Linked DNA regions of Caballeronia sp. LZ062. The protein of the gene in region 2 interacts with the protein of the main gene of each other region in a pairwise test. Links are inferred from orthologs where the notes say so. Each region holds a gene or a part of one and is shown on either strand. Other genes may lie near its edges.

Evidence for each region.
Region 1: the proteins of eno (region 2) and rpe interact in binary tests that used the Escherichia coli proteins (3 or more experiments, as listed by UniProt). The link is inferred for Caballeronia sp. LZ062 from one-to-one orthologs.

Annotation. Positions count from the first base shown.
Region 1 is NZ_JARTWB010000002.1:68,591-72,371, reverse strand. The notes cover bases 500-3,407. They hold rpe (ribulose-phosphate 3-epimerase), read left to right. Parts: upstream 500-1,562; coding sequence 1,563-2,252; downstream 2,253-3,407. Other genes in these bases: P9239_RS06380 (phosphoglycolate phosphatase), read left to right, coding at 2,249-2,989; apaG (Co2+/Mg2+ efflux protein ApaG), read right to left, coding at 925-1,299; P9239_RS06395 (MltA domain-containing protein), read right to left, coding at 500-829. Also shown: more of P9239_RS06395, read right to left, coding at 1-499; trpE (anthranilate synthase component I), read left to right, coding at 3,411-3,781. UniProt on the Escherichia coli protein: Catalyzes the reversible epimerization of D-ribulose 5-phosphate to D-xylulose 5-phosphate.
Region 2 is NZ_JARTWB010000002.1:755,794-758,636, reverse strand. It holds eno (phosphopyruvate hydratase), read right to left. Parts: upstream 2,143-2,843; coding sequence 859-2,142; downstream 1-858. Other genes in the region: kdsA (3-deoxy-8-phosphooctulonate synthase), read right to left, coding at 2,301-2,843; ftsB (cell division protein FtsB), read right to left, coding at 275-739; P9239_RS09580 (hypothetical protein), read left to right, coding at 1-195. UniProt on the Escherichia coli protein: Catalyzes the reversible conversion of 2-phosphoglycerate (2-PG) into phosphoenolpyruvate (PEP). It is essential for the degradation of carbohydrates via glycolysis.

The sequences.
Region 1 (3,781 bases), 690 kb from region 2 along the record:
GTGCGGGCGTCAGTTCCCCGCGGTCGAGCAGCTCCTTGCCGATGGACCGGTACGGCTGATTGTTCGTCCCGCCGAAGCCGACGCGCATGACGCTGCCGTCTTCCATCACGATGCGCCCCGAACCCTGGACTTGCAAGAAGAACGCTTCAATCGGGTCGTCCACCCAGACGAGTTCGTTGCCGTTGAGCGCGCCGGAGCGTTCGAGTTGCGCGCGCGCCGGGAGCGCGGAGCCAGGCTTGTACCGATACGGCCAGCGATACAGCGCGTACTGATACGGACCATGACGCGTTCGTGAACCGCGCAGCAGCGGCTCGTAGTAGCCGGTCACGAGACCGTCAACCGTGCCATCCGTATTGGCTAGCTGAAACGGCGTGAAGTAGGTCTCGAAGAAGCTGCGCGCCGCCGACATATCGAGATCGTCGAGACTTTGCGCTGCCGCGCACGCCTTCTGCCAGCCCGGCTGACGCGCCAACCGGCTGCAATTCTGCCGCAGCGCGGCGGTCGCTCCGATCAACGTGTCGTCCTGCCAGCCGGGAACCTGCTGCCAACTCACCGCCGTCAGCCGCGAGGACGCACGCTGTCCGGTCGTGATGGGCGTGCCGCCTGCCGTGGTGGGGCCCGGCTTAACATAACTGCCGCCGCCGCACGAGGCGAGCAGCACGGCCGTTGCAATCGACGCGGCCCAGGCCGCTCCTCGTGCGGCGCGTGGCGCTAACCGCATACAATGCTCGTTCTTGATGGGAACCGCCATGTCTGATCTGTTCGACGAATATCCAATGCTGATTTTCGCGCTCGAGGCGCTCGTGGCGCTTGGACTACTGATTTTCATCGTCGCGTGGACGGCTTCGGGTAAAAAGAAGCACCAGAACCGCGCGAACGATTCAGCCAAACGCCGCTAAAACGCGTCTGCCGCTGCCAGCGGAATCAGTGCAGCGTGCGCGGCACGTGCAGCGCAAATTCCGCGATGGGTGCTTCGAAGCGTTCGCCGTCCTCCGCCACGCAAAAGTACTCGCCGCGCATGGTACCGACCGGCGTGGCAATGACGGCCCAGCTCGTATATTCGAACTGCTCGCCCGGCGCCAGTAACGGCTGCTGCCCGACCACGCCGAGCCCCTTCACTTCCTGCACGTGACTGTCGCTGTCCGTGATGATCCAGTGGCGCGAGATCAATTGAGCCGCCACCTGACCCGTGTTGCGGATCGTCAGCGTGTAGGCGAAAGCGTATTGGCGGTTGTCCGGGTCGGACTGTTCGGGCAGATACCGCGTCTCGACGGACACGGCGAATTCGTACTGGCTCATCGTTGTTCCAATTCAATTCATCGCTGCGCTGCGAAGAAACAGCGCGCGCTCGCGCCGCTACTGGTCAGGCATTCTGCTTGATGCAGCCCGCGCCCGCAACACGGATCGGGCTCCGCGAGCCCAGTCGGCGCGGTCAAGCTGGCCGTTCGGCCGACTTACTCCGTCGAAAACGCGCGTTAGAATCACGCTTCAGACCGTCGGCCGCACGCTTGGCCGCGCGAATCGAGCTTCCTGGTCCCTGCGGACTTCAACCGGATACGTCCATGGCGCAATTTCACATCGCTCCCAGCATCCTTTCCGCCGACTTTTCCCGGCTCGGCGAGGAAGTTCGCAACGTCGTCGCCGCCGGAGCCGACTGGATTCACTTCGACGTGATGGACAACCATTACGTGCCAAATCTCACGATCGGCCCGATGGTCTGCGAAGCCATTCGCCCGCACACGGAAGTGCCCATCGACGTGCATCTGATGGTGCGGCCGGTGGATCGCATCGTGCCCGATTTTGCGAAAGCCGGCGCGAATGTGATCAGCTTTCACCCGGAAGGCTCGGACCACATCGACCGCACGCTTTCGCTGATTCGCGATCACGGTTGTAAAGCCGGTCTCGTGTTCAATCCCGCGACGCCGCTCAATTATCTCGATCACGTAATGGACCGGCTCGATCTCGTGCTCATCATGTCGGTGAATCCGGGCTTCGGCGGGCAGTCTTTCATTCCCGAGGCACTGAACAAGCTGCGCGAGGCGCGCGCCCGCATCGACGCGTACCGCGAGCGCACAGGCCGCGCGATTCATCTGGAAATCGACGGCGGCGTGAAAGTGGACAACATCGCGGAAATCGCGGCGGCCGGCGCGGACACGTTCGTCGCGGGCTCGGCCATTTTCGGCAAGCACGACTACAAGCAGGTCATCGACGCCATGCGCGCCGAACTGGCGAAATCGGGAGCGCAGCAATGAGTGACGTCACCGCGCCGCCGACTGCCTTCACGAACCGGCCGATTCGCGCTGCGATCATCGACCTCGACGGCACCATGGTCGACACCGCCGACGACTTCGTCGCGGCGCTCAACGGCATGCTCGCGCGCATCGGCATCGACAAGCCCGTCACGCGGGAAGAAGTCATGGGCTACATCGGCAAGGGATCGGAAAATCTGATCCGCAGCGTGCTTGGCGCGCGCCTGCCGCACCCGCAGGCCACCGCTCAGTTCGACGACGCCCTCGCCACGTATCAGAGCGAATACGCGAAGATCAACGGCAAACATTCGACGCTGTTCCCCGAAGTCGAGGCAGGGCTCGAAGCCATGCGCGAACTCGGCATCGCGCTTGCGTGCGTGACCAACAAGCCGCATCGCTTCGCAGTGGAATTGCTGTCGCACTTCGGCATCGCGCAGTACTTCAAGGTGATTCTCGGCGGCGATTCAGTGCCGCTGAAGAAGCCCGACCCGTTGCCGATGCTCACGGCCTGCGAGCGGCTGGACGTCCTGCCGCGCGAGACGGTGGCCGTCGGCGATTCCGAAAACGACGCGCTCGCGGGGCGCGCCGCCGGCATGGCGACGCTCACGGTACCCTACGGTTACAACCATGGGAAAGCCGTGCAATCGGTGAAATCCGATGGTATAGTTTCCACGCTGCGCGCAGCAGCTTCGGCGATCGCCGCGACACTCGCGCCGCCGGATACCACACTGACTGAATAGTCCATCTCTCATGTTTCTCAACAGAAAACGGAGTCTGAGCAGCATCGACCGGGGAGCCTGGCCCTGGCGTCGCTGGTCGCGCTAACCTCGCCCGAGGTACGCTGAAGTGACGTTGCGTTCTGCTTCTTTCGCTTCAGCATCCGTTTTTTGTTTCGCTGCGCATTCCCGCGCCGTTTCCGTTGATTGGTCGTACATCGAGCCTTGCTTAGGCATGTGCTGTCTTGCGTCGGGCGCGGCATATGCCGCACATCGCCTGATGCCAGACTGCCGCCCAGGCCGCGCAAGTGGCATCGAATCAATTCGATGCCGCGCGGCCAAGCCGCATCGACCGACAATCCGCCGAACGACCCGCTCGCAGCGCCTCAAGCATCTCCCGATGCCGCTCCGACATGAGGAACGCGCGTCGCTCTAGGAACGCAAGATGACCGAACTCGAATTCCAATCGCTGGCGAACGAAGGCTACAACCGCATTCCGCTGATTGCCGAAGCACTCGCCGACCTCGAAACGCCGCTCTCGCTTTATCTCAAGCTCGCCCAGACCGAGCGCAATGGCGCGAACTCCTTTCTGCTGGAATCGGTCGTCGGCGGCGAGCGGTTCGGACGTTATTCGTTCATCGGCTTGCCGGCCCGCACGACGGTGCGCGTGCAGAACGGCGTGTCGCAAGTCGTCACGGACGGCAACGTGACGGAGTCCGACGAAGGCGATCCGCTCGCGTTCATCGAGCGGTTCCAGAAACGCTTCAAAGTGGCGATGCGCCCCGGCCTGCCGCGCTTTTGCGGCGGTCTTGCCGG
Region 2 (2,843 bases):
GAGCAGATGCAGCGTTACAACGAGATCGACAAACAGGCGCTGAGCGAATCGCAGCAAGCCGCGACTGCCGGCAACAACGCCAAGATGATGTCCGGCTACTACACGCCGCCTGTCAGCGTGTACGGCGGCTACTCCAGCGGCGGCTGGGGCGGTCCTTACTGGGGCACGGGCGTCGGCATCGGAACTTGGTGGTAGGCCGCTCGCGCGAACCGAAAAAAAATGGCGCAGTCGATAAAGACTGCGCCATTTTTATTCGCCCGCTGAGTGTTTTAGGTCACCCGCCTGCGCCCTGCTTTTTCTTCGCTTCGGCGGCTTTATCCTTGCGTGCCTTGCGGTCGAGATCGCGCAACTCCTGCTTCGACCGCGACACCGGATTCGGCACCACGCGCAACGGCGCGGCGGATACCTGCCCGCGCGTCGAGCCGTTCATGCCCGGGACGTTCGCCGAATTGACGGGCGCGGTGGAATTGGGCGCGACGAACTGCACGAAGACCTCGCTGTCCTTGACCATGCCCATTTCATAGCGCGCGCGCTCTTCCACGGCGGCGGTGCCGCTTTGCAGATCCTGCACTTCGCCTTGCACGCGCTCGTTGCGCAGCTTGAGATTCGTGTTCTTGTCCGTCTGCTGCGCGAGTTGCTGCTGCAGTTCATGCACGCGCAGCCAGCCGCCGTGTCCCCACCAGAGCGGGTACTGGATCAGCGCCAGCAACAAGACCAGAACGACAGTTACGAGCCGCATTCAAGTAGCCAAAATAAGCGCCGCCCGTCGGTCTCGATTGGCGCGAGGCCGGGGCGGCGGGCAGAAGATAAGATCAACGTCCTTATCGACTAAAGCGGCGAAAGCTTTAGCGAGGACTTTCAGCGCAAGTTATAAAACGCCGACTTGCCGGGATAGCTTGCGATATCGCCGAGGTCTTCTTCGATACGCAGCAACTGGTTGTACTTCGAGATACGGTCGCTGCGCGACAGCGAACCGGTCTTGATCTGGCCAGCGTTCAGACCGACCGCGATATCCGCGATGGTCGAATCTTCCGTTTCGCCCGAGCGGTGAGAGATGACCGCCGTATAACCCGCGCGCTTGGCCATTTCGATAGCCGCGAAGGTTTCCGTCAGCGTGCCGATCTGGTTGATCTTGATCAGGATCGAGTTCGCGATGCCCCGCTCGATGCCTTCCTTCAGGATGCGCGTGTTGGTGACGAACAGGTCGTCGCCGACGAGCTGCACCTTCTTGCCGAGGCGCTCGGTCAGCGTCTTCCAGCCGTCCCAGTCGCTTTCGTGCATGCCGTCTTCGATGGAGACGATGGGGAACTTGTCGGCGAGCGTCGCCAGATAGTCGGTGAATTCGCCCGACGACAGTTGCAGGCCTTCGCCCGCGAGCTGGTATTTGCCGTCGTGGTAGAACTCGCTCGCCGCGCAGTCGAGCGCGAGCAGCACGTCTTCACCGGCGCGATAGCCAGCCTTTTCGATGGCTTGCAGAATCGTCGACAGGCATTCGTCGTTGCTGCCGAAGTTCGGCGCGAAGCCGCCTTCGTCGCCCACCGCCGTGCTCATGCCGCGATCCGACAGAATCTTCTTCAGCGCATGGAACACTTCCGCGCCGCAACGCAGCGCTTCGCGGAACGTCGGCTGACTGACCGGCACGATCATAAATTCCTGAATATCCAGGCTGTTGTTCGCGTGCGCGCCGCCGTTGACGATGTTCATCATCGGCACGGGCAACTGCATGGCGCCCGAACCGCCGAAATAGCGATACAGCGGCAAGCCCGCTTCCTCGGCGGCAGCCTTGGCGACCGCCATCGACACGGCGAGCAGCGCGTTGGCGCCGAGGCGCGACTTGTTGTCGGTGCCGTCGAGTTCGAGCAGCGTCTTGTCGAGGAAGGCCTGTTCCGAGGCGTCGAGGCCCATGATGGCTTCGGAAATCTCGGTGTTGATGTGTTCGACTGCCTTCAGCACGCCCTTGCCGCCATAGCGGCCTGCTTCGCCATCGCGCAATTCGATGGCCTCGCGCGAACCCGTCGATGCACCCGACGGAACCGCCGCGCGGCCCATCGTGCCCGATTCGAGCAACACGTCGCATTCGACAGTCGGATTGCCTCGCGAATCGAGAATCTCGCGGCCGATGATATCTACGATAGCACTCATGGTTTCCTCAAATTGACGATGAATTCTGTCAGTCACGATCGAAGCGGCCAGCCTTCGCTTCACTGGCTTCGCTTCGTTGGCCTGGCTGAGACCTTCCGGCGCGCGGCCGGTTCACTGCGGCGCTCGCGTGTAACCATGCCGGAAACAGCGCGCCGTGCTTAGTTGAAGTCGTTCTCGAGAAACGGCCCGCTCTTCACCGCACGATCGAGCGCGATGAGCGTCGTCAGCAGCGATTCCATGCGCGCGAGCGGCACAGCGTTCGGACCATCCGACTTCGCGCAGGCCGGGTCCGGATGCGTCTCCATGAAGAGTCCGGCGACACCGGTTGCGACCGCCGCGCGCGCCAGCACCGGCACGAACTCCCGCTGACCGCCCGAACTCGTGCCCTGCCCGCCCGGCAACTGCACCGAGTGCGTGGCGTCGAACACGACCGGCGCGTTGGTTTCGCGCATGATCGCGAGCGACCGCATGTCCGACACCAGATTGTTATAGCCGAACGACACGCCGCGCTCGCACGCCATGAAGCGGTCTTCCGAGAGCCCAGCCTCGCGCGCGGCGTCGCGCGCCTTGTCGATCACGTTCTTCATGTCGTGCGGCGCGAGGAACTGGCCCTTCTTGATGTTGACGGGCTTGCCCGAACGCGCGCACGCGTGGATGAAATCCGTCTGACGGCACAGAAACGCGGGCGTCTGCAACACGTC